One region of the Klebsiella sp. MISC125 genome, then DNA from elsewhere that is predicted to be linked to it. Evidence: predicted binding sites of a transcription regulator. Region 1 holds the regulator's gene; the other holds the start of a gene.

Region 1 (12,142 bases):
GGCGTGGATCCCGGCTCAGGATGTCGGTGGGAACAATAGCAAACGCAGCGACGAGCTGCGCATTCGCGCCAGCAATCTTAACCTTAACGGTTTGACCGGGCTGCAGCCGATGGCCGACAAGCTGGCTCCTTCGCTGGGCGAAATCTGGCGAACTACCCAGCCAAGCGGCAAAATCAATCTTCTGGCGCTGGATATTCCTTTGCAAGCGGTGGAAAAGACCCGCTTCCAGGCTGACTGGAGCGATATGTCATGGAAGCAGTGGAAGCTGTTGCCGGGCGCTGAACACTTTTCAGGAAACGTTTCCGGGAGCGTGGAGAACGGTGCTCTGCACGTCAGCATGACACAGGCGAAAATGCCGTATGAGACGGTCTTTCGCGCGCCGCTGGAAATTGCCAAAGGCGATGCGACCCTGAGCTGGGTGAAGAATGATAAAGGCTTTATGCTCGATGGTCGCGATATTGATGTGCAGGCTACCGGTGTTCGCGCTCGCGGTGGATTCCGCTATCTGCAACCGCAGGGCGATGAACCCTGGCTGGGGATTCTGGCCGGTATCAGTACCAATGACGGCGGTCAGGCATGGCGCTACTTCCCGGAAAATCTCATGGGCAAAGCGCTGGTAGATTACCTCAGTGGGGCGATTAAAGGCGGTCAGGCCACCGATGCCACGCTGGCCTACGGTGGTAATCCCCACCTGTTCCCGTATAAGCATAACGAAGGCCAGTTCCAGGTCTCGGTGCCGCTTAAGAACGCCACCTTTGCTTTCCAGCCTGATTGGCCAGCACTAACCGGGCTGAATATCGACCTCAACTTTATCAATGACGGTTTATGGATGAAGGCCGATAAGGTGATGCTGGGTAAAGTCGCTGCCAGCAACCTGGATGCGGTTATCCCCGACTATTCGCGAGAGAAGCTGCTGATTGATGCTGACGTTAACGGGCCAGGTAAAGAGGTTGGTCCCTACTTTAACGAGACACCACTGAAAAAAACGCTGGGCGCGGCGCTGGATGAGCTTCAACTGGATGGGAATGTGAGCGCTCGCTTACATCTTGATATCCCGCTGGACGGCGAGATGACCACCGCGAAAGGCGATGTTCAGTTGAAGAACAACAGCCTGTTCATCAAGCCTATCGACACCACATTGCAGAACCTGACCGGCAAATTCAGCTTTGTAAACGGTGATCTGAAAAGCGAGCCGATGAGCGCCAACTGGTTTAATCAGCCGCTGAATATTGATTTTTCGACCACTGAGGGTGAAAAGGCGTTCCTGGTGGACGTCGGGATGAAAGCCAACTGGCAGCCGTCGCGTACCGGCTTATTACCCAAGTCGATTGATAGCGCTTTAAGCGGCAGCGTGCCCTGGGACGGTAAAGTGGCGATTGAGCTGCCGTATCACGGCAGTGCGAACTATAAAGTTGATATCAACGGCGATCTGAAGAATGTAAGCAGTCACTTACCTGCGCCAGTTGATAAGCAAGCCGGTGAATCTTTACCAGTAAAGATCAAGGTTGATGGCGGGTTAAGCAGCTTCAATCTAACTGGTTCTATTGGCGCAAAAAATCATATTAACAGCCGCTGGTTGTTGGGGAATAAGTTAACCCTGGACCGCGCTATTTTGACCTCTGACAGTAAAGCGGTGTCACCGTTGCCTGAGCAATCTGGTGTAGAACTGAACATGCCGCCGATGGACGGTGCGCAGTGGCTGGCGCTGTTCCAGGGGGGAGCGGCAAACGATGTCAGCAGTAATATGGTCTTCCCGGAGCGGGTCACGCTGCGTACGCCAGCGTTAACGATGGCGGGCCAGAGCTGGAATAACGTCAGCCTTGTTTCACAGCCCGATGCCGGCGGCACCAAAGTTGAAGCTCAGGGGCGTGAAATTAATGCAACGCTGACGATGCGTAAGAATGCCCCGTGGCTGGCGGCGATTCGTTATCTCTACTACAACCCAACGTCAGCGAAGAGCGGCGAGACGGCTAAAACCAGCGGCCCCCTGTCTGATACCAAAATTGATTTCCACGGCTGGCCGGATCTTCAGCTTCGCTGCGCAGAGTGCTGGCTATGGGGGCAAAAATATGGCCGTATCGAGGGTGATTTCAATATTAGCGGCGATACTCTGACGTTGGCGAACGGACTGGTGGATACCGGTTTTGGTCGCCTGACTACGGATGGCGTGTGGGTTAGTGCCCCGAGTGGCGTACGGACCTCGCTAAAAGGTAAGCTGCACGGTAATAAAACCGATGATTTCGTGAATTTCTTTGGCGTATCAACTCCGGTAAAAGGCTCTGCATTCGATATCGATTATGACCTGCACTGGCGCGCGCCGCCGTGGCAGCCGGACGTTGCCTCGCTTAACGGAATCTTAAAAAGCCATCTTGGAAAAGGTGAGTTTACCGACCTGAGCACCGGCCATGCCGGTCAGCTTCTGCGTCTGCTGAGTGTTGATGCGCTGCTGCGTAAGTTACGTTTCGACTTTAGCGATACGTTTAGCGAAGGTTTCTACTTTGATTCGATTCATAGCACGGCGTGGATTAAAGACGGCGTGATGAATACCGATGATACGCTGGTCGATGGTCTGGAAGCGGATATCGCAATGAAAGGCTCTGTCGATCTCGTGCGCCGCCAGCTGGACCTGCAGGCCGTGGTCGCGCCGGAAATTTCCGCCACCGTAGGCGTTGCGGCGGCCTTTGCCGTTAACCCGATTATCGGTGCCGCGGTCTTTGCCGCCAGCAAGGTGCTGGGGCCGTTGTGGAACAAGGTCTCGATTTTGCGCTATCGCATCACCGGTCCTATCGATCAGCCGCAAATTAATGAAGTCCTGCGCCAGGCGCGGAGCGACAAAAAGCAATGATTTGACGATTGTGCATAATTATCGCACTCTCAATAGATAGCGTTCTATACCCGTTATATTTCAAGCCGCAGATGCGTTGGCTACGCTCGTTCACCCCTGTCACATAGTTATCTATGCTCCTGGGGATTCTCTTGCTTGCCGCCTTCCTGCAACTTGAACTATTTAGGGTATCTATTTCCGCCTGATACGCGGCAACAAACGAGTAGCATAACGATGAGTCTGAACCTGGTAAGTGAACAATTACTGTCGGCAAATGGCCTGAATCATCAGGATCTGTTTGCCATTCTTGGCCAACTGGCCGAGCGCCGTCTGGATTACGGCGATCTCTATTTTCAGTCGAGCTATCACGAGTCCTGGGTTCTGGAAGACCGCATCATTAAAGATGGTTCGTACAATATTGACCAGGGTGTCGGCGTGCGTGCGGTGAGCGGCGAAAAAACGGGCTTTGCCTATGCCGACCAAATTAGTCGACTGGCGCTGGAACAGAGTGCGCAGGCGGCCCGTACCATCGTGCGTGACCACGGTGATGGCAAAGTCCATACTCTTGGCGCAGTAGAATACAGCTCCCTCTATACCAGTATCGATCCGCTGCAGAGCATGAGCCGTGAAGAGAAGCTGGACATTCTGCGTCGGGTGGACAAAACCGCCCGTGCCGCCGACAAGCGGGTGCAGGAAGTTTCCGCCAGTCTGACCGGTGTCTACGAATTAATTTTGGTCGCCGCGACGGATGGCACGCTGGCGGCTGATGTGCGTCCGTTGGTTCGCCTTTCCGTCAGCGTGCTGGTGGAGGAAGAGGGTAAACGCGAGCGTGGTGCCAGCGGTGGCGGCGGTCGCTTCGGCTATGATTATTTCCTTACCTCTCAGGATGGTGAAGTGCGCGCCGATGCCTGGGCGAGAGAGGCCGTGCGTATGGCGCTGGTGAATCTGACAGCCGTTGCCGCACCTGCCGGGATGCTGCCAGTGGTACTGGGCGCGGGCTGGCCTGGCGTACTGCTGCATGAAGCGGTGGGTCACGGTCTGGAAGGTGACTTTAACCGTCGCGGGACCTCAGTCTTCAGCGGCCATATGGGCGAACTGGTGGCCTCAGAACTGTGTACCGTAGTTGATGACGGTACGATTGCCGATCGTCGTGGTTCTGTCGCTATCGACGATGAGGGCACGCCGGGTCAGTATAACGTGCTGATCGAAAACGGCATTCTGAAAGGCTATATGCAGGACAAGCTCAATGCTCGCCTGATGGGTGTGGCGCCAACCGGCAACGGTCGTCGCGAATCCTACGCGCATCTGCCGATGCCGCGCATGACCAACACCTACATGCTGGCGGGAAAATCCACACCGCAGGAGATTATCGAATCGGTTGATTACGGTATCTTCGCACCGAATTTCGGCGGTGGTCAGGTAGATATTACTTCCGGGAAATTTGTCTTCTCTACTTCTGAAGCCTACCTGATCGAAAAAGGGAAAGTGACGAAAGCAGTGAAGGGGGCGACGCTTATTGGCTCCGGGATTGAAGCGATGCAGCAGATTTCGATGGTTGGCAATGATCTGAAGCTGGACAGCGGCGTCGGCGTCTGCGGCAAAGAGGGCCAGAGCGTGCCGGTTGGTGTCGGCCAGCCAACCCTCAAAGTGGATAAACTCACCGTTGGCGGTACTGCCTGATACTTCTCCAATGCGCTTTCGCATCCTGCGAAAGCGCAAATCAACTTAGCGGGTGATTCCGCGCCCGTGCATACCCTGGTAAATTTTTGCCACCTCAACGAAATATTCCGTCAGAGAGTTAATACACACCTGCACCTTCAGAGGGAGTTTGTCCTTCTCGGTATAGAGCGCATAAACCGGGCGCGGATCGGACTGGTAGCTCGGCAGCAGGATCTCCAGTTCGCCACGATTGATCTCCTCGATCACCCACATCAGCGGAACGTAAGCGACGCCGACTCCCGCCGTAAGCCAGCGCACCAGCGTCATCGGATCGTTAGTCACAAAGCGTCCCTGCGGGATCAGCTTGGTTGAGATCCCTTCCGGGGCGATGATTTCAAACTCGTTATCCGGGCGAACGCTGTACTCAAGCCAGGAGTGGCCGGCAAGGTCTGCGGGTTTGTCCGGACATCCTGCCTGATGGAGATAGCTTTTCGCGGCGCAGAGCACCATCGGCATCGACCCCAGGCGACGGGAAAAGAGGCCGGAATCCTGCAAGGCGCCTACGCGAATCACCAGGTCCAGGCCGTCAGCAATGAGATCAGGGGCGGGGATGCCGGTCACCAGGTTTATCGACAACCCGGGATACTCTTTGAGCATTTCGGCGGTAATGCGAGCCAGGACATTCTGTGCCATAGTTGAAGAACAGCCGATGCGCAGCGTACCAATAGGCGTGTTGTTAAAAGCGTATAGCTGCTCATGGACATCCTGGGCTTCGAATAGCATTCGCCGGCAGCCCTGGTAGTAGATTTTCCCTGCTTCTGTTAAACCAAGGCTGCGAGTGCTGCGGTTGAGCAGCTTAACCTGCAGCTCATCTTCCAGTTTGGCTACAGTCTGACTGATGGAAGAAACGCTCATCTGGAGCTGGCGAGCCGCGGCGGTAAATGAACCTAGTTCCACCACTCTGGCGAAAACGGACATACGTTTTAGTCGTTCCATTATTCACTCTGGCTTAAAAGTGATTTAGATCACACAATATAGATAAGACTGCAATGATTACGCTAATATACTGTTAGCTACATAATAAATTCATCACAGCTTGCCACCTGTACGCTTCTTATCAAGGTCATCATGAGTCTGTTTCCTGTCATTGTGATTTTCGGTTTGTCGTTTCCGCCGATCTTCTTTGAATTGCTATTGTCTCTAGCCATCTTCTGGCTGGTGCACCGCCTGCTGGTTCCAACCGGCATTTATGATTTTGTCTGGCACCCGGCGCTGTTTAATACCGCGCTATATTGCTGCCTGTTTTATCTGATATCGCGTTTGTTCGTTTGAGGTCGATGTGAAAACACTAACAAGAAATATCCTCCGTACCGCAATCACTGTGATACTGGTTATCCTCGCATTTATCGCGATTTTTCGCGCATGGGTGTATTACACCGCCTCGCCCTGGACGCGCGATGCGCGATTTAGTGCGGATATCGTGGCCATCGCCCCGGATGTCTCTGGGCTGATTTCGCAGGTGGATATTAAGGATAACCAACTGGTTAAGAAAGACCAGGTTTTGTTCGTTATTGACCAACCTCGTTACCAGAAAGCATTAGCCGAAGCTGAAGCCGATGTCTCCTATTACCAGACTTTGGCGCAGGAGAAGCGCGTTGAGGCTGGCCGCCGTAACCGCCTTGGCGTGCAGGCGATGTCTCGTGAAGAGATAGACCAGGCGAATAACGTCCTGCAAACCGTTGAACATCAGCTGGCGAAAGCGACGGCGAACCGTGACCTGGCGAAGCTCGATCTGGATCGCACGGTGATCCGCGCCCCGGCAGACGGCTGGGTGACTAACCTGAACGTCTATAGCGGTGAGTTTATTACCCGGGGTTCTACCGCGGTGGCCCTGGTGAAACAGAACTCTTTCTATGTCATGGCTTATCTTGAAGAGACCAAACTTGAGGGCGTGCGCCCTGGCTATCGTGCTGAAATTACCCCGCTGGGAAGCGGGCACACGATTAAAGGTACCGTGGACAGTATTGCTGCCGGGGTGACTAACGCCAGCAGCAGCAGCGATGCAAAAGGGATGGCATCTATCGATTCCAATCTTGAATGGGTACGCCTGGCGCAACGTGTGCCGGTACGTATTCATCTTGATCAGCAGCAGGGGAACCTCTGGCCTGCGGGAACCACCGCGACGGTCGTTATTACAGGCAAAGAAGATCGCGATACCAGCCAGGCAAACTTCTTCCAGAAACTGGCTATGCGCCTGCGTGAGTTCGGTTAATCGTCATGGGGATCTTTAGCATTGAACTCCGGCACCTCCGCTTTGCCGTAAAATTAGCATCTGCGGTAGTGCTGGCGCTATTCGTCGGTTTTCATTTCCAACTGGAAACGCCGCGTTGGGCGGTGCTCACTGCGGCTATTGTCGCCGCTGGCCCGGCTTTTGCTGCCGGGGGAGAACCCTATTCTGGTGCGATTCGCTATCGCGGGATGCTGCGTATTGTCGGCACCTTTATTGGTTGTATTGCTGCGCTGGCGATCATCATTGTGATGATCCGCGCTCCGTTGCTGATGATGTTAGTCTGCTGCCTATGGGCGGGCTTTTGTACCTGGATCTCATCACTGGTGCGTGTCGAGAACTCCTATGCCTGGGGACTGGCGGGCTATACCGCACTTATCATCATCATTACCATTCACGCAGAGCCGATGCTGGCACCGCAGTTTGCCGTCGAACGATGCAGTGAGATTGTTGTTGGTATCGTCAGCGCTATCGTAGCCGACCTGCTGTTTTCACCGCGTTCGATTAAAAAAGAGATCGATCTTGAGCTGGATAATCTGCTGATTGATCAATATCGCCTGATGCAGCTTTGCGTGGCGCATGGCGATAAAGAAGAAGTCGATAAAGCTTGGAGCGCGATGGTACGCCGTACTAACGCGCTGGAAGGTATGCGCGGGAACCTGATTATGGAGTCCTCGCGCTGGGCAAAAGTGAATCAGCGCCTGAAGGCGATCAATACTCTTTCTCTGACCCTGATTACCCAGGCTTGCGAAACCTACCTGATTCAGAATACGCGCCCTGAAATGGTCACCGATGACTATCGTGAACTGTTTGCTGAACCAGTTGAAACCGTGCAGGACGTTCACCGGCAACTAAAACGGATGCGCCGCTTTCTGACCTGGAAGGGGGAGCATAATACCCCGGTGACGATTTACAGTTGGGTGGGAGCCGCGACGCGCTATCTGTTATTGAAGCGCGGAGTGGTCAGCAATACCAAAATCAGCCGCATTGAAAATGAAGTTCTTCAGGGCGAAGTGGTGGTTAAGGCTGAATCTGCCGAGCGCCATCATGCGATGGTTAACTTCTGGCGTACATCTATCTCCTGTATTCTCGGGACGCTGTTCTGGCTGTGGACTGGCTGGACTTCAGGTAGTGGGGCTATGGTCATGATTGCGGTGGTCACCGCGCTGGCGATGCGTTTGCCTAATCCCCGGATGGTGGCTATCGATTTCCTCTACGGCACGTTGGCAGCTTTACCGCTGGGTGCGCTGTTTTTCCTCGTGATTATGCCCGCGACGCAGCAAAGCATGCTGCTGCTGTGTATTAGCCTTGCCGTGATGGCGTTCTTTATCGGCATTGAGGTGCAAAAGCGGCGTCTGGGTTCGCTGGGGGCGCTGGCCAGTACAATCAATATTCTGGTGCTCGATAACCCGATGAAGTTTGAGTTTAGCCAGTTCCTTGATAGCGCTTTAGGGCAGATCGTGGGGTGTTTCCTCGCGCTGATGGTGATCTTGCTGGTTCGCGATAATTCACAGGCACGTACCGGACGCGTACTATTAAACCAGTTTGTATCGGCAGCGGTTTCTTCGCTGACGACTAATACGGCGCGACGCAAGGAGAACCATCTGCCGGCGCTGTATCGCCAACTTTTTTTACTGCTGAATAAGTTTCCTGGCGATATCGCGCGTTTTCGTCTGGCGCTGACCTTGATTATTGCCCATCAACGTCTGCGTGATGCACCTGTACCGATAAATGACGACCTGTCTGCGTTTCATCGGCAGCTACGGCGTACAGCCGATCGTGTTATTTCTGCCGGTAGCGATGATAAACGTCGATATTATTTCGCCAGACTGTTAGATGAACTCAATATCTATCAGGAAAAGCTACAGCACTGGGAAGCATCACCGCAGGTGACGGAACCCGTGCGCAGACTGGTGGAGATGCTGCATAAATACCAGCATGTACTGATCAATAGCTAAACGCCACCCGGCGATAAGCTGCGTAGATGCTTTAGCATTTGATGAAGCGGAAGAAGGGCTGGAAGGGAACTCGCGTTTTAACGCACGACAGAGACAAAAAAAAGCCCCCAACAGGCGGGGGCAAGTCGTCAGATGAGACGACGAGGGTTTATTTGTACAGCTCAGCCGTAGCATGCCAGCTGTCACCAGTACGAGCTTCAATAATACGGTAGCTGCTGGCGCCTTCTTTCTCGGCTTTAGCCGCCAGCTCCTGACGCATATCCATTGGGGCGCTACCTACTTGAGAAACGGAAACGGTACCCATAGATTGCAGATTTTGTGCCTGCTCAGCGTTAACTTGATTGACGGCAGCGTTCGCGCCAAAAGAGAGTACGGAAGCCAGGCCCAGGGATGCGATGATAATTGCGCTTTTCATAATCTATACTCCAATCATATTGTTTGCAGCGGCGGGAGGTTTCAATGCACTCAGGCCGCTGAGGGATATTCTGTATTTCAGCTAATGACCGACAATTGTTAAATCTTATTTATAAAGTTCTGCAGTTGCATGCCAGTGGTCACCAGTACGCGCTTCAATGATGCGATAGGAGGAAGCGCCTTCTTCTTGAGCTTTCTTATTCAGCATTTCGTGCATATCCATCGGGGAAGCACTTACCGCGCCGACGGAAATGGTGCCGATTGCCTGACGGCCTTGAGCTTGCTCGCTGTTAATAGAATCAGCGGCAAAAGCGCCGAAAGACAGAACGGAAAGCATGCTCAATGCGGCTACAGCGGTTTTGATTTTCATGATGTTGACCTCGTCGAATCTTTTTATTGGGGGTCTTTGTTTCGTGACCCTCATCACAAAATCAAGTATACACTAATCACTGAAAATATTAATACCGTGCTAATTGTTGTTCTTGTAAATAATTACAAAGAAATGTCTTCTTTATAACGTATAAGAATTAGAAATGTCAGTCTTTGGTCATGACTAACTTTTATAGTTAATAAAATCATATGGATATGATGATTTGATCTTTTGTGCGCTTCAGGGGGATTCATTAGGTAAAGGAATGTATAGAAGTGGAAAAACACACTAAATGTTAAAAAAATGCTGATTTTTTGAGAGGAAACCCTCTGGAGTTAACCAGAGGGAAGAAGCTTAGAGTTCTTGTTCAAACAGGACGAGAATGGCGTCATGCAAATCTTTAACGCTAAAACCTCTGGCTGGGGTGGTAAAGATAGTATCGTCACCCGCAATGCTGCCAAGAATACCTTCAGCCTTGCCTAAAGAGTCCAGCAGTCTGGCAATCAGCTGTGCTGCGCCAGGGCTGGTATGGATGACGACGACCGAATCGTTATAGTCGATATCCAGTACCAGATTTTTCAGCGGGCTGGAGGTTGTCGGGACGCCAAGCTCGGCAGGCAGGCAGTACACCATCTCCATTTTGGCGTTACGCGTACGCACTGCGCCAAATTTCGTGAGCATACGCGAGACTTTCGATTGATTGATATTATCGAAGCCTTCCTCTTGTAGCGCCTGTACGATTTCACCTTGAGAGCTGAATTTTTCTTCTTTAAGCAGCGCCTTAAACGCTTTAACCAGTTCTTCTTGTTTCGCCGAACTTCGCATAAGTCACCCAATTATGGTGGTAAAAACAACATCATTATGCATAACCATGCATTTTTATGCAAATAATCCGCAGGGGAGAAGCGTAAATAATGTTATGAAGGGGGCATATTTTAGCAAATAACCCTAATAAGGAACATGCCTGTGTCACGGCACGCAAATTGCTACAAAAGTAAATGAAATGTTATTAAATGATGTTGTTCTGCCCAATGGGCTGGGTGTATTGTAACCAACAGTCGATCCGGTACTACGCTTTGCTGGATGGTCAGTCTCAGGGAGGAAAATGCGAAGCTGTTGCATCGCTGCGCACGACCACGCATTCTTCAGCCATAATTATTGTAATTGTTCATCTTGTGAATTAAGGTCCAGGCGACGGAGTAACGAAAGACTATTTTAACCATAATAAGGAGTTTAGGATGAAAGTTGCAGTCCTCGGCGCCGCTGGTGGAATTGGCCAGGCGCTTGCCCTACTACTTAAGACCCAACTGCCTTCAGGTTCAGAACTCTCGTTGTACGACATTGCTCCGGTAACCCCGGGCGTGGCGGTTGATCTTAGCCATATCCCTACCGATGTAAAAATCAAAGGTTTTTCCGGTGAAGACGCAACCCCGGCACTGGAAGGTGCTGATGTGGTGCTGATATCCGCAGGTGTCGCGCGTAAGCCCGGCATGGATCGCTCCGATTTATTTAACGTTAACGCCGGGATTGTGAAAAATCTGGTGCAACAGATCGCCAAAACCTGCCCGCAAGCCTGCGTTGGGATTATTACCAACCCGGTGAATACGACGGTGGCGATTGCGGCCGAGGTGCTGAAAAAAGCTGGCGTTTACGATAAGAACAAGCTGTTTGGCGTCACGACGCTGGATATTATCCGTTCAAATACGTTTGTCGCTGAGCTGAAAGACAAATCTTCATCAGACGTTGAAGTGCCGGTTATTGGCGGCCACTCTGGCGTGACCATTCTTCCTTTATTATCACAAATTCCTGGCGTGAGCTTTAGCGAACAGGAAGTGGCTGATTTGACTAAGCGCATTCAAAATGCCGGGACCGAAGTTGTTGAAGCAAAAGCCGGTGGTGGTTCAGCGACGCTGTCGATGGGCCAGGCAGCAGCACGATTCGGCCTCTCTTTGGTTCGCGCAATGCAAGGTGAGAAAGGGGTTGTCGAATGCGCTTATGTTGAAGGCGATGGTCAATATGCCCGCTTCTTCTCACAGCCGCTGCTGTTGGGTAAAAATGGTGTAGAAGAGCGCCGGTCGATTGGCAAACTCAGCGCGTTCGAGCAACTGGCTCTGGAAGGGATGTTGGATACGCTGAAGAAAGATATCGCCCTCGGTGAGGATTTTGTGAATAAATAACATTTCACGAAAAGATACGCCGGAACCTCTGTTCCGGCTTTTTTGTCTATAGAAAACAATGCTCCCCATTCGGGGAGCCTGTTAATTGGTCGCTGGATATTCCTGTACGGCGATATGCAGGGTGATTTTCTTATCGTCACGCATAATCACCACCGGAATTTCCGAACCCGGGCGAATCTCCGCCACCTGATCCATCGTTTCCAGAGCTGACACTGCAGGTTTATCGTTAACCGAAATAATCACGTCGTTGGCGCGGATCCCTGCCTGGGCGGCAGGGCCTTCCGGCGCAACATCATTCACCACGATCCCCTGAAGCTGATCGATACCGCCTCCGCCCTGAGCATGTAAAGGCGCAATTTCGCGACCGCTGATGCCAATGTAGCCGCGAATGACGCGACCATCGCGAATTAGCTTATCCATGATCTTAGTTGCCAATTGGAAAGGAATTGCAAA
Region 2 (12,142 bases), 590 kb from region 1:
GAAGCGGCGGTATTTACCATTCACGGCTTCTGTCAGCGGATGTTGAGCCTCAACGCTTTTGAATCCGGCATGCTGTTTGAACAGCAGCTTATTGAAGATGAATCCCGCCTGCGCTATCAGGCCTGCGCCGACTTCTGGCGTCGCCACTGCTATCCGCTGCCGCGCGATATCGCCGCGGTTATTCATGAAGCGTGGAAAGGCCCCCGTGACCTGCTGAAATCAATCGACCGCTGGCTGCAGGGCGAAGCGCCGCAGCTAAAATCTCCACCACCTGCCGAAGAAACGCTGGCCGAACGCCATCAGCAAATCATCGGGCGCATTAATGCGCTTAAGCAGCAGTGGCTGGAACAGGCAGGCGAAATTGAGGCGGTGCTGGAAAATTCAGGCCTCGACCGGCGCAAGTTCAACCGCGGAAATCAGGGAAAGTGGCTGGAGAAAGTGAATGCCTGGGCACAGGAAGAGACCCTGAGCTATCAGCTTCCGGACGCGCTGGAAAAGTTCTCTCAGGCTTTCTTGCTTGAACGCACCAAAGCGGGCGGTGAATCGCCTGTACACCCGCTGTTTAGCGCGGTAGAGAAGCTGTTGGCTTCACCGTTAACGTTGACCGATCTGGTTATCGCCAGGGCTTTGGTCGAAATCCGTGAAGCAGTGGCCCGGGAGAAACGTCGCCGCGGCGAGCTGGGCTTTGACGATATGCTCAGTCGCCTTGATGATGCTCTTCGTAGTGATAGCGGAGAAGCGTTGGCCTGCGCGATTCGTCAGCGTTTTCCGGTAGCGATGATCGATGAATTCCAGGATACCGACCCGCAGCAGTATCGTATTTTTCGTCGTATCTGGCGACAGCAGACAGACACCGCGCTGCTGTTGATTGGCGACCCGAAGCAGGCGATTTATGCCTTCCGCGGCGCGGACATTTTTACCTACATGAGAGCGCGTGGCGATGTGAGCGCCCACTATACGCTGGATACTAACTGGCGCTCCGCGCCGGGAATGGTTGAAAGCGTCAATCGCCTGTTTAGCCTCAGCGATAACCCCTTTATGTTTCGCGAAATCCCGTTCCTGCCGGTCAAATCGGCGGATAAAAACCAGGGGCTGCGCTTTACTGTTGATGATGCCGTGATCCCCGCAATGAACGTCTGGCTGATGCCGGGCGAGGCCGTTGGCTCGGGGGATTATCAAACATTTATGGCGCAGATTTGCGCCGGGCAAATTCGCGACTGGCTCAGCGCGGGTCAGCAGGGCAAAGCGCTGCTATGGCGTGGTGAAAAATCCTCTCCGGTTCAGGCCTCGGATATCACGGTGCTGGTGCGTAACCGCCAGGAGGCCTCGCTGATCCGCGACGCCCTCCAGCTGTTGTCGATACCTTCCGTCTACCTTTCCAACCGCGATAGCGTGTTTGAAACGCCGGAAGCGCAGGAGTTGCTATGGTTGCTGCAGGCGGTGCTGGCGCCCGAACGCGAGAATACCCTGCGCAGCGCGCTGGCAACCTCAATGTTCGGCCTGAACGCTCGGGATATCGAAAACCTCAATCAGGATGAACGGGCGTGGGATGAACTGGTTGAGGAGTTTAGCGGCTACCGGCAAATCTGGCGTCAGCGTGGGGTCATGCCGATGCTACGCGCGCTGATGACCGCGCGACGTATCGCCGAAAATCTGCTCGCTACAAACGGTGGCGAACGACGCCTGACCGATATTCTGCATATCAGCGAGCTACTTCAGGAAGCGGCCAACCAGCTTGAAAGTGAACATGCGCTGGTACGCTGGCTGGCGCAGCATATCGCCGAGCCGGATAGCAATGCCTCCAGCCAGCAGATGCGCCTGGAAAGCGACAAGCACCTGGTGCAGATTGTCACCATTCACAAATCAAAAGGTCTGGAATATCCGCTGGTCTGGTTGCCGTTTATCGCGCGTTTTCGTAAACAAGATCAGGCGTTTTATCACGACAGAAGTTCCTTTGCGGCGGTCCTCGACCTCGGGCAGGATGACGGCAGTATGGAGCTGGCGGAGGCCGAGCGTCTGGCTGAAGATTTGCGCCTGCTGTACGTGGCGCTGACCCGTGCGGTCTGGCACTGTAGCCTTGGCGTTGCGCCGCTCAGTACCCGGCGTAGCGATAAACCTGGTACCAGCGATTTTCACCACAGTGCGTTGGGCCGCCTGCTCCAGGGCGGGGAGGCGATGGATGCCGCAGGGCTAACGGCTCGTTTACAGACTTTCTGCTGCGATGATATTGCTCTGCAACGTCCTGTGCTTACGGATCCGACGCCCTGGCAGGCTCCGCAGACGGAACTGCCGCCGCTTTGCGCGCGTATGCTTGGGCGCACGGTGGTCGACGACTGGCGAGTCACCAGCTATTCCGGTTTACAGCAGCACGGTCACAGCGCGGCGCAGGATCTTCTGCCGCGCCTGGATGTCGATGCCGCAGGCGTTGGCGAAGTAATGGAAGAGCCGCAGCTCACGCCGCACCAGTTCCCGCGCGGCGCATCTCCGGGGACGTTTCTGCATAGCCTGTTTGAAGATATTGATTTCACCCAGCCGGTGCCCGCCGACTGGATGGCAGAGAAACTACAGCTGAGCGGGTTCGAGGAGAAATGGACGCCAGTGCTGACCGAATGGCTCGACGGCGTGCTGCGCACCCGCTTGCCGGGGGCGGAGATCGCCCTGAATCAGCTTAGCGAAACCGATAAACAGGTAGAGATGGCCTTTTATCTACCCATCGAACAGCCTCTGGATCCGCTGCGTCTGGACGCGCTAATCCGTCAGTACGATCCGCTCTCCGTTGATACCCCAACCCTCGATTTCCGTCAGGTACGCGGCATGTTGAAAGGCTTTATCGACCTGGTATTTCGCCATAATGACCGCTATTACCTGCTGGATTACAAATCGAACTGGCTGGGGCAAGATCGCGAGGCCTATACCCAGGACGCCATGATGCAGGCAATGCGCACGCATCGTTATGATTTGCAATATCAGCTCTACAGCCTGGCGCTGCACCGTTATTTACGCCATCGTATTGCGGACTACGACTATGAACACCATTTTGGCGGCGTGATTTATCTCTTTTTACGCGGTATGGACGGACAGGCCGGCGGTCAGGGGATCTTTACCACCCGCCCGGCGCTGCCGTTGATTGACGGCCTTGATGCGCTGTTTGCCGGGGAAACGCAGGAGGTGGCGCTATGACTATAGACGAACTGTTGCTGGAGGCCGCTGAGCAGCGCCTGCTGCGCCCGCTGGATGTCCAGTTTGCGCTGATGGTGGCGCAAGAAGCGCATCCGGCGGTGAAACTGGCCGCCGCGATCCTGAGCCGCGATGCGGGTGAAGGGCACGTCTGCTTGCCGATCTCTCGTCTCGAAGATGATGAGCTGTTGAGCGGAAAAGCGGCGGGCCTGCGCGAGCAAATCCTTGAGCTGACAGGTACCCCGGACGACTGGTCAACGCTGCTGCTTGGCTCTGAGGCGGTCAGCCACGGCGAGCGGCCGACGCCCATCATTCTCTGCGGCGAACGGCTTTACCTCAACCGTATGTGGCGCAATGAACTGACCGTCGCGCGCTTTTTCAACGAAGCCAATCAGGTACTGGATGTTGATGAAGCCCGGTTGGCTTCAACGCTGGACGCGTTGTTTCCGCCAGGGGATGATATTGACTGGCAAAAAGTGGCCGCAGCGGTTGCTCTGACCCGACGGATTTCGGTGATCTCCGGCGGCCCCGGTACCGGAAAAACCACCACCGTCGCCAAACTGTTGGCGGCGCTGATTCAGACGCACGCCAGCCCGCGCTGTCGCATCCGCCTGGCGGCACCAACCGGCAAAGCCGCGGCGCGCCTGACCGAATCCCTTGGCGCTGCGCTGCGCCGTCTGCCGTTAACGGACGAGCAAAAGGCGCTGGTGCCGACCGAAGCCAGCACTCTCCATCGCCTGCTCGGCGCTCAGCCGGGGAGTCAGCGGCTGCGCTATCACGCCGGAAACCCGTTGCATCTTGACGTGCTGGTGGTCGATGAAGCCTCAATGATCGACCTGCCGATGATGTCGCGTCTGATTGACGCTCTACCTGAACATGGGCGGGTCATTTTCCTTGGCGACCGCGATCAGCTGGCCTCGGTAGAAGCCGGAGCGGTACTCGGTGATATTTGTGCCTGGGTTAATGCGGGATATACCCCCGAACGCGCGGCCCAGTTGGGGCGATTAACGGGTCAGCCGGTGCCTGCGGGCGAGAGCGAAGCGGCGGGCGCGCTGCGCGACAGCCTGTGCCTGCTGCAAAAAAGCTACCGTTTTGGTCGCCATTCCGGCATTGGAAATCTGGCTTATGCGGTGAACAGCGGCGAACGTAGCGCAGTACGCGCGACGCTGCGCCAACCATTCGACGACATCACTCTGTATCCGCTGAGTACCACCGAAGAGTACGAGGCGATGCTCATCCAGGCGCAGGCGGGCTACGGTCGTTTCCTGCAGTTGCTGCGCGAACGAGCCGAACCCGAAGAGATGATTGCCGCATTCGGTGAGTTCCAGTTGCTGTGCGCGCTGCGCGATGGTCCCTACGGCGTTAGCGGCGTGAATGAACAGCTGGAGCAGATGCTAAACCGCAAGCGGGCAATTGCCCTGCCGCGCCATTCGCGCTGGTATGAAGGGCGTCCGGTGATGATCTCCCGCAACGATAGCGCGCTGGGGCTGTTTAATGGCGATATTGGCATTGCGCTGGAAAGAGGTGACGGCCTGCGCGTCTGGTTCCCGATGCCCGATGGCAGCATCAAGTCGGTACAACCGAGCCGCTTGCCGGAGCACGATACCGCCTGGGCGATGACGGTGCACAAATCGCAAGGGTCGGAGTTCGATCACGCGGCGCTGATCCTGCCTTCCCGCAGCGTGCCGCTGTTGACACGTGAACTGGTTTACACCGCCATTACGCGCGCCAAACAGCAACTGTCGATTTATGCCGATGAGCAAGTGCTGACTCAGGCGGTTGTCGCACGTACCGAACGCCGCAGCGGGCTGACGGAGATCTTTGCGGGGCAGGGGCATCTCTGAGTCTGCCGGGCGCTAATAAGGGGCGACTAAAGGCATTATCCACAGCAGCGATATGGAGTTCATGGCGAAGAAATACTTCGCCGAACCCTTTGCAAGCGGTGGGGTCGAGACGTTGGCCACCACGAGGACAATGGCGGAAATCACCAGGTTAATAACGGAGAGGATCATAAAGATAAAGAAAATAAACAGCCCGGCACCGTAAGCGCTTCCTGACGAGCCTCCGCTCCCCATCATCATCAGCAGAATGAGCAGCCAGGGGTAGAGTGAAATAACGGTGACGATTATTTTTATATTTTTCACAAACCCGTTTTCTGAGTTATTCACCATTAATCTATATTCCTTAATTTGAATTCATAGACAGGATAAACCATAGCTATGTCGTTATCCCTGTGAAACAAGAAGTGAAAGTAACAATATCCAGACGACAGAAATGGAGTTGATAGCAAAGAAACGCCCTGCGGAGTTTTTTGCTGCTGAGGGGGTAACTATATGAGTACAGACAATAAAAATGATTGAAATAATCAGATTAATGACAGACAGCGCGAAGGAATAAATAGCTATTCCGGCACCTGCTCTCAGTAACCAGCTTGCTTTACTTGCGCCATTCAGGCTTGCAATTAATAGCAGCAGCCAGGGATATAAAGAGAGCACGATAACAATAATGCTGATATTGCGGGTAAACCAGTTGCCAGAATTATCCATAAATAGCCTGCTTTCCTTTGTAGTCAGGCTAAATTATACATTTAGATTAACGCTGTGTAATTATTTATCAGATATGCCGGAAGCCAGGCTTGGCGCATCGTATTGCCGCCGGGAATATTCCCGGCGTTGGAGCTATAAATCTGGTGCGGAGGCTGTTTTACACCGTGAACCGGGGAAGGACATTAACTCAAGTCCGCCATCAGCACTTTTGAACGGCGCTGATAGTTGTACATCTCTTTCTTGCTCTCCGGCAGCAGGTCGACGTCTACTGGGGTAAAGCCGCGCTCCTGGAACCAGTGAATGCTTCGGGTCGTCAGCACGAACAGCTTACTCAGGCCCATTTGCCTCGCCTGAGCGGCAATACGCTCGAGCAGCACTTCTCCGCGCGATGAGCTACGGTAATCCGGATGCACCGCCACGCAGGCCATTTCACCGATTTTCTCTTCCGGGAACGGATAGAGGGCGGCGCAGGCGATCGTGGTGTTGTCACGCTGAATGATGGTGAATTTATCGATTTCCATCTCCAGCTGTTCGCGCGAACGCCGTACCAGGATGCCCTGTTGCTCCAGTGGGCTAATCAGTTCAAGGATCCCGCCGATATCGTTGATGGTGGCGCGACGGATCTGTTCGGCGCTCTCCATCACAATCTGGGTACCGATACCGTCGCGTGAGAACAGTTCCTGCAACAGCGTGCCGTCTTCCTGATAGCTGATCAGATGACAGCGACGCACGCCGCTACGGCAGGCTTTGACCGCCCCGCGCAGGAAGCGCACCGTGCCGGAATTATAATCTTCGTCTGCTTCCAGCTCCTCAACCCGCGCCTGAGCTTCGTTGGGGAACAGTTCGGGAACGATATCGCCATTCTGGTCGTAGACCCCTTGCGACGAGCAGAAGCCGATCATTTTTTCGGCTTTCAGCTTAATCGCCAGTTGAGTGGCAATCTCTTCGGAAGTGAGGTTAAAGCTTTCGCCAGTGACCGACACCGCAACTGGGCCCATCAACACAATCGCGCCGTTATCCAACTGGCGGTGAATGGCTTCTTCATCAATGCGCCGAATGCGTCCGCTGTGGCAATAATCCACGCCGTCATCTACCCCTAACGGCTGCGCGATCAGGAAGTTGCCGCTGACCACGTTGATATGGGCACCCTGCAACGGTGTGTTGTTCAGGCTCATCGACAGGCGAGCGGTAATTTCCAGCTGCAGCATGCCCGCCGCTTGCTTAACCAGCTCAAGCGTTTTGGCGTCAGTCACTCGGGTCTGTTTGTGATAAACCGGCTCGTGACGATGCTCCGCCAGGTTGGCGTCAATCTGCGGGCGTGCGCCATAGACCACCACCAGGCGAATACCCAGGCTGTGAAGAAGGCCAATGTCATTGACTATACTAGAAAAATTATCATGCTCGATGGCTTCTCCGCCCAGCATGATGACAAACGTTTTACCCCGATGGGCGTTAATATAGGGAACAGAATGGCGGAATCCCTCTACCAGTTCGGTGCGACGTTCCTTCACCATGACACAACCTCAATGCATGATTATTCGTAATTAGTGTATTTTTATTCTGTTTTGCCGGTAAACGCAAGCGCCAATTTGTTGCTGAGTTGAGAAAGCAGTGTGAGCTAAATCAGGGTGTCAAAGATTGTTTACCCTTTTATAGATGACAGGTTATACGCCTTTCGTTAAAGTTTCTGGTCAATCTGTTTGTTTTAAATACCAATGATTTCTTACTGCTTGGGAGTGGCATGTCGGGATACAAGTCAGAATTAAGCCGCCGCCGTTTTTTACAAGGGGCGGGCGCCATGTGGTTAATGAGTGTGAGTCCGGTTGGGTTGGCTGCCGCGGCGCAGGTTGTTGCCGTGCGAGTCTGGCCATCATCGACCTACACCCGCGTCACCGTGGAGTCCAATCATATTCTGAAGTATCGGCAGTTTGCGCTCAGTAATCCTGAACGACTGGTCGTGGATCTGGAAGGCGTTAACCTCAACTCGGTGTTAAAAGGAATGGGCGGGCAGATTCGCGGCGACGATCCTTATATTCAGTCTGCTCGCGTGGGTCAGTTCGATCCGCAAACCGTGCGTATGGTCTTTGAGCTGAAACAGAACGTGAAACCTCAGCTCTTTGCGCTGGCCCCGGTTGCTGGTTTTAAAGAACGTCTGGTGATGGATCTCTACCCCTCCAATGCCACCGATGTGCAGGATCCGCTGCTGGCGCTGCTTGAGGATTACAATAAAGGTGATCTTCAGCGTCAGGTTCCCCCTGCGGAAAGCGGGCCGAAACCGGGTAAAGCCGGGCGCGATCGGCCGATCGTGATTATGCTCGACCCCGGCCACGGTGGTGAAGACTCTGGCGCGGTGGGGAAATATCGCACTCGCGAAAAAGACGTGGTGCTACAAATTGCCCGACGGCTGCGCGCGCTGATCGAGAAAGAGGGCAATATGAAGGTCTATATGACTCGCAACGAGGATGTCTTTATCCCGCTGAAGGTGCGCGTTGCCAAGGCGCAGAAGCAGCGTGCCGACCTGTTTGTCTCTATTCACGCCGATGCATTTACCAGCCGACAGCCCAGCGGCTCTTCGGTCTTTGCGCTGTCGACCAAGGGGGCCACCAGTACCGCGGCGAAGTTTCTGGCCCAGACCCAGAACGCCTCGGATCTGATTGGCGGCGTAAGCAAAAGCGGCGATCGCTACGTCGATCACACCATGTTCGACATGGTGCAGTCGCTGACCATCGCCGATAGCCTGAAGTTTGGCAAGGCGGTGTTGGAAAAGATGGGCAATATTAATAACCTGCACAAGAATCGCGTTGAGCAGGCGGGCTTCGCGGTGCTGAAAGCGCCGGATATTCCATCGATTCTGGTGGAAACCGCGTTTATCAGTAACGTCGAAGAAGAGCGTAAATTGAAAACGGCGAAATTCCAGCAGCAGGTTGCAGAGTCGATTCTGGCAGGGATTAAAGCCTACTTCGCTGACGGCGCGACGCTGGCAAGGCGAGGGTAACGCAACGGGAATGTAAATGGCTCTATTGAAGAGCGCGCACGGCGGAAATATCCGCGAGGCCGCCGCGCTATTGGGAATCTCTGCGGAACAACTGCTGGATTTTAGCGCCAATATTAATCCACTGGGGATGCCGGAAAGTGTAAAGCGCGCCATCATCGATAATATGGCCTGCGCTGAACGCTATCCGGACGTTGAGTATCAGCAACTGCACCTCGCGCTGGCGGAACATCACCAGGTTCCCGCTTCGTGGATCCTCGCTGGAAATGGCGAAACGGAAGCGATCTTCACCCTCGTTCAGGGTTTGAAGCCGCGTCAGGCGATGATCGTCACGCCGGGTTTTGCCGAGTATCGCCGGGCGCTGCAATCGGTCGACTGCGCGGTGCGGGAGTTTCTTCTGCATGAAGAGGATGGTTGGCAGCTGACTGGCGCTATCCTTGATGCCCTGACGCCGGATCTGGACTGCTTATTCCTCTGTACACCAAATAATCCGACCGGACTGCTACCCGAACGTCGTCTGCTCGAATTAATTGCGCAGCGTTGTCAATCGTTGGGAATCGCGCTGATCCTTGATGAAGCGTTTATCGATTTTATTCCCGATGAGCCGGGATTTATTCCGCTTTTGCGCGATAATCCACACGTATGGGTATTGCGTTCGCTCACCAAGTTTTATGCCATCCCCGGCCTGCGCCTGGGGTATCTGGTCAATGGTGATGAACGGGCGGTGGCGCGAATGCGCGAGCGACAGATGCCGTGGTCGATTAACGCCTTTGCTGCGCTGGCGGGTGAAATCATTCTTCAGGATAGCGACTATCAGCAGAAAACCTGGCTGTGGCTGGAGGAAGAGGGGCAGCGTTTTTACCATCAACTGCGCCACATTCCCGGCCTGACGGTCTATCCTGGCCGGGCTAACTATTTGTTTTTGCGTTGCGACGTGCCGGACCTTGATCTGCAATATGCCATGTTGCAACAGCATATCCTGATCCGCAGCTGCGCCAACTATCCCGGGCTGGACGGGCGCTACTTCCGCGTCGCGATCCGCAGCCAGCAGGAAAACACCCAGTTGCTAACGGCTTTCAGGCAGGTATTTACCGGGTAGATGTTCCTGGCGTCTGCGGGCGGTAGCCGGGCTACGAGTTTACAGTCGTCTGCGGGCCGGTAGCCCGGACAAGGCGCATCGAGCGCCGCCTCCGGGAAATATGATTGTCGGCGCTAGCGCAATTCGACGCCGCCCTGCACCATGCGCAGCAGGTGTTGCTCTGGCCAGTATTCACTGAGCCGTGTTTCCACCAGTTGCCGCTGCAAATACTCAATATCGTGACGTTCACGGTCGAGCATCAGGCCAACAACGCTACCGCTGTGCGCCACGTTCAGGCCGTATAAATCACACTCTTCTACCAGCGCAAGCAGCGTATCAAACCCCGGTTTAGGCAGCAGGTGCTGGCTGGCGATAGCGCTGAGCGTTGCTGCTTCTCCCATGCAACGGGGGTCATCCGTCTGACAGGCCTGCTGGATTTTCTCCCAAGCCTGTTGCAGGGCGGCAGAATGAGCTTGCAGCTTTTCAAGTCTGGGAAGGCGGTGATAATCAGTGGTCAGCAGCGTGGCGGGGCTTTCAAGTACCAGTAGATCAAGCTGAGGCTGAGAATGGCAGGCTATTTGCGTTTCGGCGGTGTTGTGATCGAATAGCGTCAGTTGTCGAAACAGGGTGCTGTCGGTCGGTTCCAGAGAAACGCACAGTTGGGCGAGGGTGGTTTCATCCAGCGGGTGGCCGAGATGATGCGCGGTAGCTACCGCCGTTGCGGCGATATCCGCAGTGCTGCTGGCCATACCTTTGGCGACCGGAATGGTGGAGCAAATGTCGATACGAATCTCTTTGCTGAGGTCAGCCGGATAGCGCCAGTAGTTCAGTAGCCTGTCGACCATTGCCCGTGAAAGCGGACGCTCATCCGTGCGAGGTGAACCGTAGTCCACCTCGACGGTGCTGTACCAGTCAACGGGGCAGGAGACCAGCTTCTCGCTGCCGAGGATCCAGCCCTGGATGAGTTCGCCACAGGAGGCGGGGCATTGCGCAACAGCCACGTTTTTCTACCCTTTGCTCAGATTGCCAGGGCGCATAGTGTCATGCCGATCCCGCTATTTCCATGATTCACCGCAACTTGCCGGGCGGCGAACTCAGGCTGAAACGGTTAACGTCTGCGCTTCGGGAAGCGCGAGACGCATAACGTCGCGGGCAATCATCAACTCTTCATTAGTATTAATGACTGCCACTTTGACGACCGCGTTTTCGCTCTGAATAAAGGTGGCGTTATGCTGGTTTTTCTCTTCATCGACCGACAGCCCGAGAAAATTCAGGTTGTGGCAGATAGCACTTCTGGCGCGGGCCGAGTTTTCGCCGATGCCGCCGGTAAAGATCAGTGCGTCCAGGCCGCCCATCTGCATGATATAGCTGCCGATGGTGGCGCGAATGCGCTCGGCAAACAGCGTCAGCGCCAGGGCTGCTCGCTGATTGCCACCGTCAGCAGCCTGTTCGACATCGCGATAGTCATGGGAGACGCCGGAGACGCCAAGCAGGCCCGATTCATTGTTTAACAACAGGTTGAGCTGCTCCGGCGTTTTGCCCTCATGCAGCGCCAGCCACGGTAAAATCGACGGGTCGATATCGCCGCTGCGGGTGCCCATCATCACGCCGGACTGCGGCGTAAAGCCCATCGAAGTGTTCACGGAACGCCCGCCTTTGATGGCGCAAACGCTGCTACCGTTACCAAGATGGCAGCACACTACGCGCAGCGCGCTCAGCGGCACGCCCAGCTTTTCTGCCAGCGTCGCGCTGACGTACTTATGGCTGGTGCCGTGGAATCCATAGCGACGAATGCCCAGTTCACTGTAGTAGCGCCAGGGCAGCGGATAAATAAACGCGCGCTCGTCCAGCGTCTGGTGAAAAGCGGTATCAAATACCGCGACCGACGGCGTATCGGGCAGCAGTTGGCGGAACACTTTGATCCCCAACGCATTAACCGGGTTATGCAGCGGGGCCAGTTCAGCCAGACGCTCAATTTCCGCTAAGGTTTCATCGGTGACCGGTGTCGAATCTTTAAAACGTTCCCCGCCGTGCGCCACGCGGTGACCGACGCCGTCGATATCCTGCAGGCTCTGAATAATCTGGTAGCCAAGAAGCTTTTCCAGCAGCAGGGTGACAGCCTCGCGATGATCGGCGATCGGCGCCGACTCCTGCCATTTTTGCGCAGGGGTTTTTATTGTTACCTGGGCGTTGGCCATGCCGATACGTTCAATCAGTCCCTGACAGAGCGTCTCGCCCTGCGGCATTTCCAGCAACTGGAATTTTAATGATGAGCTGCCGGCGTTAATGGCCATTATTTTGTAAGACATAAAGGTTCCTTCGAATTCAGAAAATCCAGCACGGCGTCGA

What was found. Region 1 encodes ArgR, which controls arginine synthesis, uptake and breakdown. Its sites were predicted from a motif close to ANTGAATAAAAATACANT; they were not measured.
Region 2: argA (amino-acid N-acetyltransferase) is a predicted target of ArgR. The motif match lies at 7,270-7,287, and genes of this name have one in related genera.

What each region holds. Positions count from the first base shown of each region.
Region 1 covers NZ_CP180448.1:619,030-631,171, forward strand. Annotated here, with positions in the region: gene yhdP (AsmA2 domain-containing protein YhdP) at 1-2,845, shown strand, start outside; gene tldD (metalloprotease TldD) at 3,059-4,504, shown strand; gene aaeR (HTH-type transcriptional activator AaeR) at 4,550-5,479, opposite strand; gene aaeX (p-hydroxybenzoic acid efflux pump operon protein AaeX) at 5,612-5,815, shown strand; gene aaeA (p-hydroxybenzoic acid efflux pump subunit AaeA) at 5,823-6,755, shown strand; gene aaeB (p-hydroxybenzoic acid efflux pump subunit AaeB) at 6,761-8,728, shown strand; gene yhcN-B (DUF1471 family stress response protein YhcN-B) at 8,877-9,143, opposite strand; gene yhcN (peroxide/acid stress response protein YhcN) at 9,249-9,512, opposite strand; gene argR (transcriptional regulator ArgR) at 9,867-10,337, opposite strand; gene mdh (malate dehydrogenase) at 10,751-11,689, shown strand; gene degS (outer membrane-stress sensor serine endopeptidase DegS) at 11,771-12,142, opposite strand, start outside.
Region 2 covers NZ_CP180448.1:1,207,373-1,219,514, forward strand. Annotated here, with positions in the region: gene recB (exodeoxyribonuclease V subunit beta) at 1-3,180, shown strand, start outside; gene recD (exodeoxyribonuclease V subunit alpha) at 3,177-5,021, shown strand; gene ACMYSL_RS05740 (hypothetical protein) at 5,034-5,348, opposite strand; gene ACMYSL_RS05745 (hypothetical protein) at 5,403-5,723, opposite strand; gene argA (amino-acid N-acetyltransferase) at 5,906-7,237, opposite strand; gene amiC (N-acetylmuramoyl-L-alanine amidase AmiC) at 7,465-8,718, shown strand; gene cobD (threonine-phosphate decarboxylase CobD) at 8,735-9,814, shown strand; gene ACMYSL_RS05765 (L-threonine kinase) at 9,928-10,794, opposite strand; gene ACMYSL_RS05770 (acetate/propionate family kinase) at 10,888-12,102, opposite strand; gene pduV (propanediol utilization protein PduV) at 12,087-12,142, opposite strand, start outside.